DNA from 3 places in the Lactobacillus sp. ESL0259 genome. Region 2 is predicted to be linked to each of the others. Evidence: predicted binding sites of a transcription regulator. Region 2 holds the regulator's gene; each other region holds the start of a gene.
What was found. The regulator Rex, encoded in region 2, represses fermentation and respiration genes when NADH is low (regulators of the CRP and FNR family bind a similar motif). The targets are predictions, from matches to a motif close to TTGTGAANTANTTCACAA.
Positions count from the first base shown of each region.

Region 1: F5ESL0259_RS08220 (NAD(P)-dependent alcohol dehydrogenase) is a predicted target of Rex. The motif match lies at 918-935, and genes of this name have one in related genera.
Region 3: pplA (extracellular electron transfer flavoprotein PplA) is a predicted target of Rex. The motif match lies at 1,135-1,152, and genes of this name have one in related genera.

Region 1 covers NZ_REHP01000011.1:59,475-61,753, forward strand. The annotation lists gene F5ESL0259_RS08215 (alpha-glucosidase) at 1-757, opposite strand, end outside; gene F5ESL0259_RS08220 (NAD(P)-dependent alcohol dehydrogenase) at 974-2,092, shown strand.
Region 2 covers NZ_REHP01000009.1:17,101-19,379, reverse strand. The annotation lists gene F5ESL0259_RS05975 (ABC-F family ATP-binding cassette domain-containing protein) at 1-937, opposite strand, end outside; gene F5ESL0259_RS05970 (redox-sensing transcriptional repressor Rex) at 1,217-1,852, shown strand; gene groES (co-chaperone GroES) at 2,013-2,279, shown strand, end outside.
Region 3 covers NZ_REHP01000003.1:76,165-78,443, reverse strand. The annotation lists gene F5ESL0259_RS01080 (FAD-dependent oxidoreductase) at 1-943, opposite strand, end outside; gene pplA (extracellular electron transfer flavoprotein PplA) at 1,187-2,104, shown strand; gene F5ESL0259_RS01070 (FAD:protein FMN transferase) at 2,174-2,279, shown strand, end outside.

The DNA.
Region 1 (2,279 bases), on a different contig from region 2:
GATAATCCTTTTTTATCTGCTCACAAAATGGTCGCAGCCATTTTTGAACTTGGGGCAAATTAGCAAAAAAGGGTTCGGCAACTACCGTTTGGTTATTTTCGTTTGCAACTTCCTTTACCGGAAAACTTTGCCGTAAATCTGCCTTGGCAATATGAATAAAAGCGTCAAGGCGCAAGCCATCTATTCCTTGAGCCAACCAAAATTCCGCAATTTTGAGCATTTCTTGTCTTACTTTAGGATTACGCCAGTTTAAATCGGGCATGTGCTTGTCAAACAAATGGAAATAAAATTGGCCCGTACCTGCCGGATCCGGTTCCCAAACGCTGCCGCCAAAAAAGCTGCCCCAGTTATTGGGACGCTGATTATTTGCACCTGCAAAAATATAGTAGTCGCGGTATTGACTATGCGGATCACTTTTGGCCTTTTGAAACCATTCATTTTGATCAGAAGTATGGTTTAAAACAAAATCTAGAAGCACATGAATCCCTACTTGATGACAAGCAGCAATTAGAGCTTTCATGTCTTTCATTGTTCCCATTCGGGGATCGATTTTAAAATAATCTGCCACATCATAGCCGTTATCAACCTGCGGTGAAACAAAGATAGGATTTAGCCAAATAGTATTAATACCGAGCTGCTGTAAATAAGGTAATCTCTGCCTGATGCCATTTAAATCACCAATACCATCATCATTACTGTCTTGAAAAGACTTGGGATAAATTTGGTAAATTATTGCATGCTCATACCAGTGCGTCATAAATTTATACCTCCACTTAAAGTTTAGCTGAGAAAGCTGGTGAGAGGCAATGGTAATGGCAATGTTACCGCTATCAGAAAAAATCGCCGCTAGTTCAATATAAATTAGTGTAGTGCGTTATATTCAGGTATGTTTTTTCCTAAAAAACTATTGCATTTTTATGTGTACAGGTTCACAATAATCTTGAAATCGCTAACAGGTAAGGAGGATTTTTTTATGAAAATAAAAGCTGCTGTTGTTAAAAAAATGGGCGATCCGTTTGAGATCGAAGACAATATTGATTTACACGAAGTAGGACCAACTGACTTGCAAATTCACATGGTGGCAAGCGGAATCTGCCACTCAGATGAAGCCTTGCGCAAAGGTGATTCAAGTGTTGGCTACCCGGTAATTCTAGGACATGAGGGTTCCGGAATTGTTGAAAAAGTTGGTGACCAAGTTAAAAACTTCAGTGTAGGCGATCACGTAATTTTATCTTTCTACGCTGATGGTATTTGTGATAATTGTTTAAAGGGTATCCCTACCCAATGCCGTCATTATAGTGACTATAATCTTTCTGGCGTCCGCGCAGATGGTGATGATCATTTTCAAAAAGATGGTCACAGAATTTGTGATATGTTTAACCAATCATCATTTACTACCACTACTGTGGTTGATCAGAGAAACGCGGTAAAAGTTGCTGATAGTATCGACTTGCGCAAAGTTGGCCCTCTAGGCTGCGGCTACGTTACCGGTTCCGGTACTGTTTTCAACACTCTGAAAGCTAGACCAGGCGATACCATTGCTGTCTTTGGTACTGGCGCAGTAGGATTAGCTGCAATGATGGCTGGTGTAATTAGTGGCTGCACCAAAGTAATAGCAGTTGATGTTGTTCCAGAGCGGCTTGAATTGGCTAAAGAATTGGGTGCTACACACACAATCAACAGTAAAGAAGAAGACCCAGTTGCCAAGATCAAGGAATTAACTGGTGGATATGGCGTTGACTGGACAGTTGATACTACTGGTGTTTCTGGCGTTATTAAAAATGCTGTTGAGGCCTTGGCACAAGGTGGTACCTGCGCAGCAATTGCCGTAACAGCTCAGAACCTGACTATTTCTACTTGGAACGATCTTTGTGTAGATGATAGAAAAGTGGTTGGCGTTAACATGGGTGATGCCATTCCACAAGTTGACATACCAAGATTGCTTGAGTTCTATCAATTAGGGAAGTTTCCATTTGATAAGACTGAAAAGTTTTATCAATTTGAAGATATTAATCAGGCTAATGCTGATTCAATTTCTGGTAAAACAATCAAACCTGTTTTAATTATCGATCCTGATTACAAACCTGAATAATAAGGAAAATAATCTTACATTAAAACCATTTATTAGAGTCTGAGAGAATTAGTTTTTCTCCAGAAAATATGACCCCCAAATTTAGGACAAATTTGAGGGTCATATAATTCTTACTTGCCTTTTGCTTAATTTCATAATAAGATTTTGGTATTGGACAATTTAATTCTTGTTCAATACCCCAGAAATG
Region 2 (2,279 bases):
AATTAATGCGTACTTTGCTTTTGTGTTTTGGCGGAGTAATTCTTTCCATTTTCTCCAATTGCTTGCGGCGACTTTGAGCTCGTTTAGTAGTTTTGGCTCTGACAATATTTTTTTGAATAAATTCTTCGTCTTTTTTGATTTGCTCTTGCTGCTTTTCATACGCTTCTTCTTGCTGTCGATCACGCAGCTGCCGTTCAGCAACATAAGCGGAATAATTACCCTTAAAAACGGTTAATTTGCCAAATTGCAATTCAAAAATCTGTGTGGCTAAATTATCTAAGAAATACTGGTCATGGGAAACAACTAAAATAGCACCAGAATAGTTTTTAAGATAACTTTCCAGCCAGTCCAGAGTGTCTAAATCAAGGTAGTTGGTAGGCTCATCAAGTAATAGCAGAGCAGGTTTGCGCAGTAGCAATTTAACAAATGAAAGTCTGGTCTTTTCTCCTCCAGAAAGACTTGCGATTTTTTTGGACCAAGTTTCTTCGGGAAAGTTAAAGCCATTCAAAATACTTTTGATATCAGCCTGGTAGGTGTACCCTCCTTGCTGCTCAAAGTTGAATTGCAGCTGGTCATACTGTTTTAACAAATCACTTTTTTTAGGGTTAGCAGCGATGTCTTGCTGTAAACTTGTGATTTTTTTGCTCATATTAATTAATGAAGTAAAAACAGACAACATTTCTTCCCAAATTGTTTTACTTTCATTTAAGCCATTTTCTTGGGCAATGTAGCCGACATCTATGTTTTTATTGATGGTGAAGTCACCATGTGTGGCTTCTTCCTCGCCAGTCATAATCTTAAGCAGGGTTGTTTTACCAACCCCGTTAGGTCCAATCAGACCTATTCTGGCATTTGCGTCAATTGAAAAATTGACATTTTTAAATAATGTGTTGGCACCAAATTGTTTTTCTAAATCGTGTCCTTGTGCAATTATCATAATTTTTCACCTAAAAACCATTTTAGCATACGTAGTGAAATTCTTGTGTGAGAGTTTGATGGATATATGAAAGAAAAAGAGCAAAAATACAGCTTTTTAAGCGTGAATGAATAAAAATACCAGTTTCTATTATCAAGCCTGTTACCATTATGCTAAAATTTAAAAGATTGTGAAAAAAATGTTTGCAAATGACGTAAATTTATAGGTAAAATAGAATTGATTGCTGAGAAATTCACAAGAACGAATTATGGTTACTTAATTAAGTTGGAGGCTTCTTAAATGGAAAAAATCAAAATACCAACGGCAACGGCTAAAAGGTTGCCGTTATATTACCGTTATCTTATTATCTTAAATGAGGCTGGCAAAGAAAAAGTTTCTTCGACTGAATTGTCTGAAGCTGTCCAGGTAGACAGTGCTTCAATCAGACGTGATTTTTCTTATTTCGGCGCTTTGGGCAAAAGGGGTTATGGCTACGATGTAAAAAGTTTACTTTCTTTTTTTAAAAAGATTTTAAACCAAGACACTTTAACAAATGTTGCTTTGGTTGGCGTAGGTAACTTGGGTCATGCTTTATTAAATTACAATTTTAAACGCTCAAATAATATTCGCATTTCTTGTGCTTTTGATATTGATGAGAAAATTACCGGCAGAATTCTAAGCGGTGTGCCTGTCTATGATATGAGTGAACTTAAAAAGCAGCTTAGTGACCAACAAATTTCTATTGCGATTTTAACGGTGCCATCTGCGGCTGCTCAGAAAACTGCTGATGATATGGTAGAAGCTGGAATTAAGGGAATCATGAATTTCACCCCAATTCGTTTATCTGCACCAAGTGGCATTAGAATTCAAAACGTTGATTTGGCTACTGAGTTGCAGACACTTATTTACTTTCTTGATTCGGATAAGAAAAAATAGTTTTAAAAAGCAAATTAGCACTTTTTTACTCAAAGTGCTAATTTTTTCTTGCATTTTTTCATAAAAGGGGTTATTATCATAAATGTAAGTTAGCACTTGACAAATAGGAGTGCTAATGGCACATAAAAGAGATTAAAATTTAATTTTAGGAGGGACAAACGTGTTACAACCAATTGGTGATCGCGTGATCGTAAAAGTTAAAGAAGAAGAAGAAAAGACTGTAGGCGGAATCGTCCTGGCTTCTAATGCTAAACAAAAGCCGACAGAAGGTGAAGTAGTTGCTGTTGGTGAAGGTAACTTTGCTGAAAATGGCAACAAAATACCTATGACTGTTAAGGAAGGCGACGTTGTTTTATACGACAAGTATTCTGGTACAGATGTTAAATACGATGGTCAAAAATATTTAGTCCTTCACGAAAAAGATATT
Region 3 (2,279 bases), on a different contig from region 2:
CACCGCGGCCGCTACCGTTAGCATCATAAAGAGCAACGTCTCCTATGACGTAAACATGGGGATCAGTTGGAATTTGGGAATATTCATTAACTATAATTCTGCCAGCTCTGCCAGTCTCAAAACCAAAGTTTTTAGCAGTATCAACAGCTTTAACACCCGCAGTCCAAATTAAAGTTCTGGTTGGATATGTTGAACCATCTTTAAGATCAATATAATTTTCATGAACTCCAACAACGCCAGTATTGACTTTAATTTCTACACCTTGTTTTAAGAGATATTTTTCTGCCTTATCAGCATCAGAGCGATCAAGCATATTCATAACCGTTGGTGCCATTTCCATCATGGTTATCTTGATATCATCTTTTTGCAGGTTATATTTTTTAGCTAAATCACCACGCCAAGAATTTAATTCTCCGGCCATTTCAGTGCCAGTAAACCCGGTACCAACAACGACAAAGTTAAGATACTGTGCCCGCTTTTCGGGATCGCGTTCTTTAGAACCTAAATGAACCATCATATCAATGTGGTCACGTAATTGCTCTGCATCGTCCAGATTGCCTAAAACAAAGCCGTTTTCTTTAACACCAGGAGTATTAAAGTCATTAGGCTGCGAACCAATAGCTAATATGACATAGTCGTAGGGATAACTGCCGTTATCGCCAATAACTTTTTTGGCAGATTGATCAATTTTGGTAACATTGTCAGTTACAACATCAACATTTTTTCTCCGCGAGAATAAACGTTGCAGATCATATTTCAAACTTTTGGCTTCTACCCTGTTAGCCGCAACTTCATGAAGTGAAGTCATCATAGTCATATAAGGATTTTTATCAATCAGCGTGATTTTGATATCATGCCGCTTTTTTAATTTCTTGGCAAGGTGCTTAGTAGTATACAGACCACCATAGCCGCCGCCAATAACTACAATATTTGTTTCAGCCACTTTTAACACTCCTTAATGCGAATATACTAGTTATATTATATTATACTAGTGTTTTGGACTATGGTAAAGTGGTCACTTTCACAAACTATGTTCGTAATATTTTACTTATACGATTTAATTGCTATCATTATAAGTTTCCGCTTTCATATTTTGTAGTTGCACAAAGTAGAGCTCTATCTTATAATTATAGTAAGTGAACACGTACACAATGTTATAATCTTTTATATTACTGAGGGAGATATTATGAAAAAGAATAATTTAATATATAGTACTGCCATTCTGGCACTCTCTACACTTTTATTAAGTGCTTGTTCAACAACAGCTAAGAAAAGTTCTTCAAGCGATTCTAAGCCAAAGGTAAGCAAAGTTGAGAAAAAGAAAGCTCCTAAGCAAATTGCCGGTGGTAAACTGCAAGACGGTGTTTACAAATTAGTAGAAGACAACTATTTCAATGGCTATAAAGTAAAGGTTTCTATGACTGTTAAAGGTGGCAAGGTTACAGACACCAGCTATGACAATGTAGACAAGAACGGCAAGTCAAAGGCAAAGGATACTAAATATGAAGCACAAATGAAGAAGTATTCTCAAGCAAAGATTGGCCCTAAAGAATATATTCCAAAATTACAAAAATCATTTGCCGCAAGTGGTGCTAATTCGAGCGCTATTCAAGTTGTTACTGGAGCAACTAGTTCCAGTAATACTTTAAAGAACTATGTTAACCAGCTAACTCAAGCCGCTCAAAAAGGTGATACAGCCACCATTCACATCAATAACAATAAGAAGATGAAAGATGGTACGTATAAACTGGCTGAAAAGAACTATAGTCACGGTTATCGCCAAGTTTTAACTATGGTAGTTAAAAAAGGTAAAATCAGTGACTTTACTTACGACCAAGTTAATAAAAAGGGCGTTTCCAAGACCAAAAATGCTGCTTATGAAAAGCAAATGAAGAAGGTTAACAAAGTTGGTCCTAAAGAATACATTCCAAAATTACAAAAGGAATTCATCAAAGCTAAAGGAAATACTGAAAAAGTACAAGCTGTTTCAGGAGCAACAGAATCTTCTCATTCATTTATTGCTTACGCTGAACAACTAATTAATGCCGCTCAAAAAGGTAAAAGCGGAACTATCAAGGTTGACAATATCGTTTACCAGGAATAAAAAGATAATTAGTTAATTACAAAAAGAGTGACATTTAGCCGCTCTTTTTTATTAGGAGAAATAAATTATATGAAGAAGCAAACAAACAAGTTTTTGCTGATACTCGTATCACTATTAGCAAGCTTCAACTTGACAGCTTGCTCAACTCAGAGTAAAGACACAGCGCCGGCCAAAA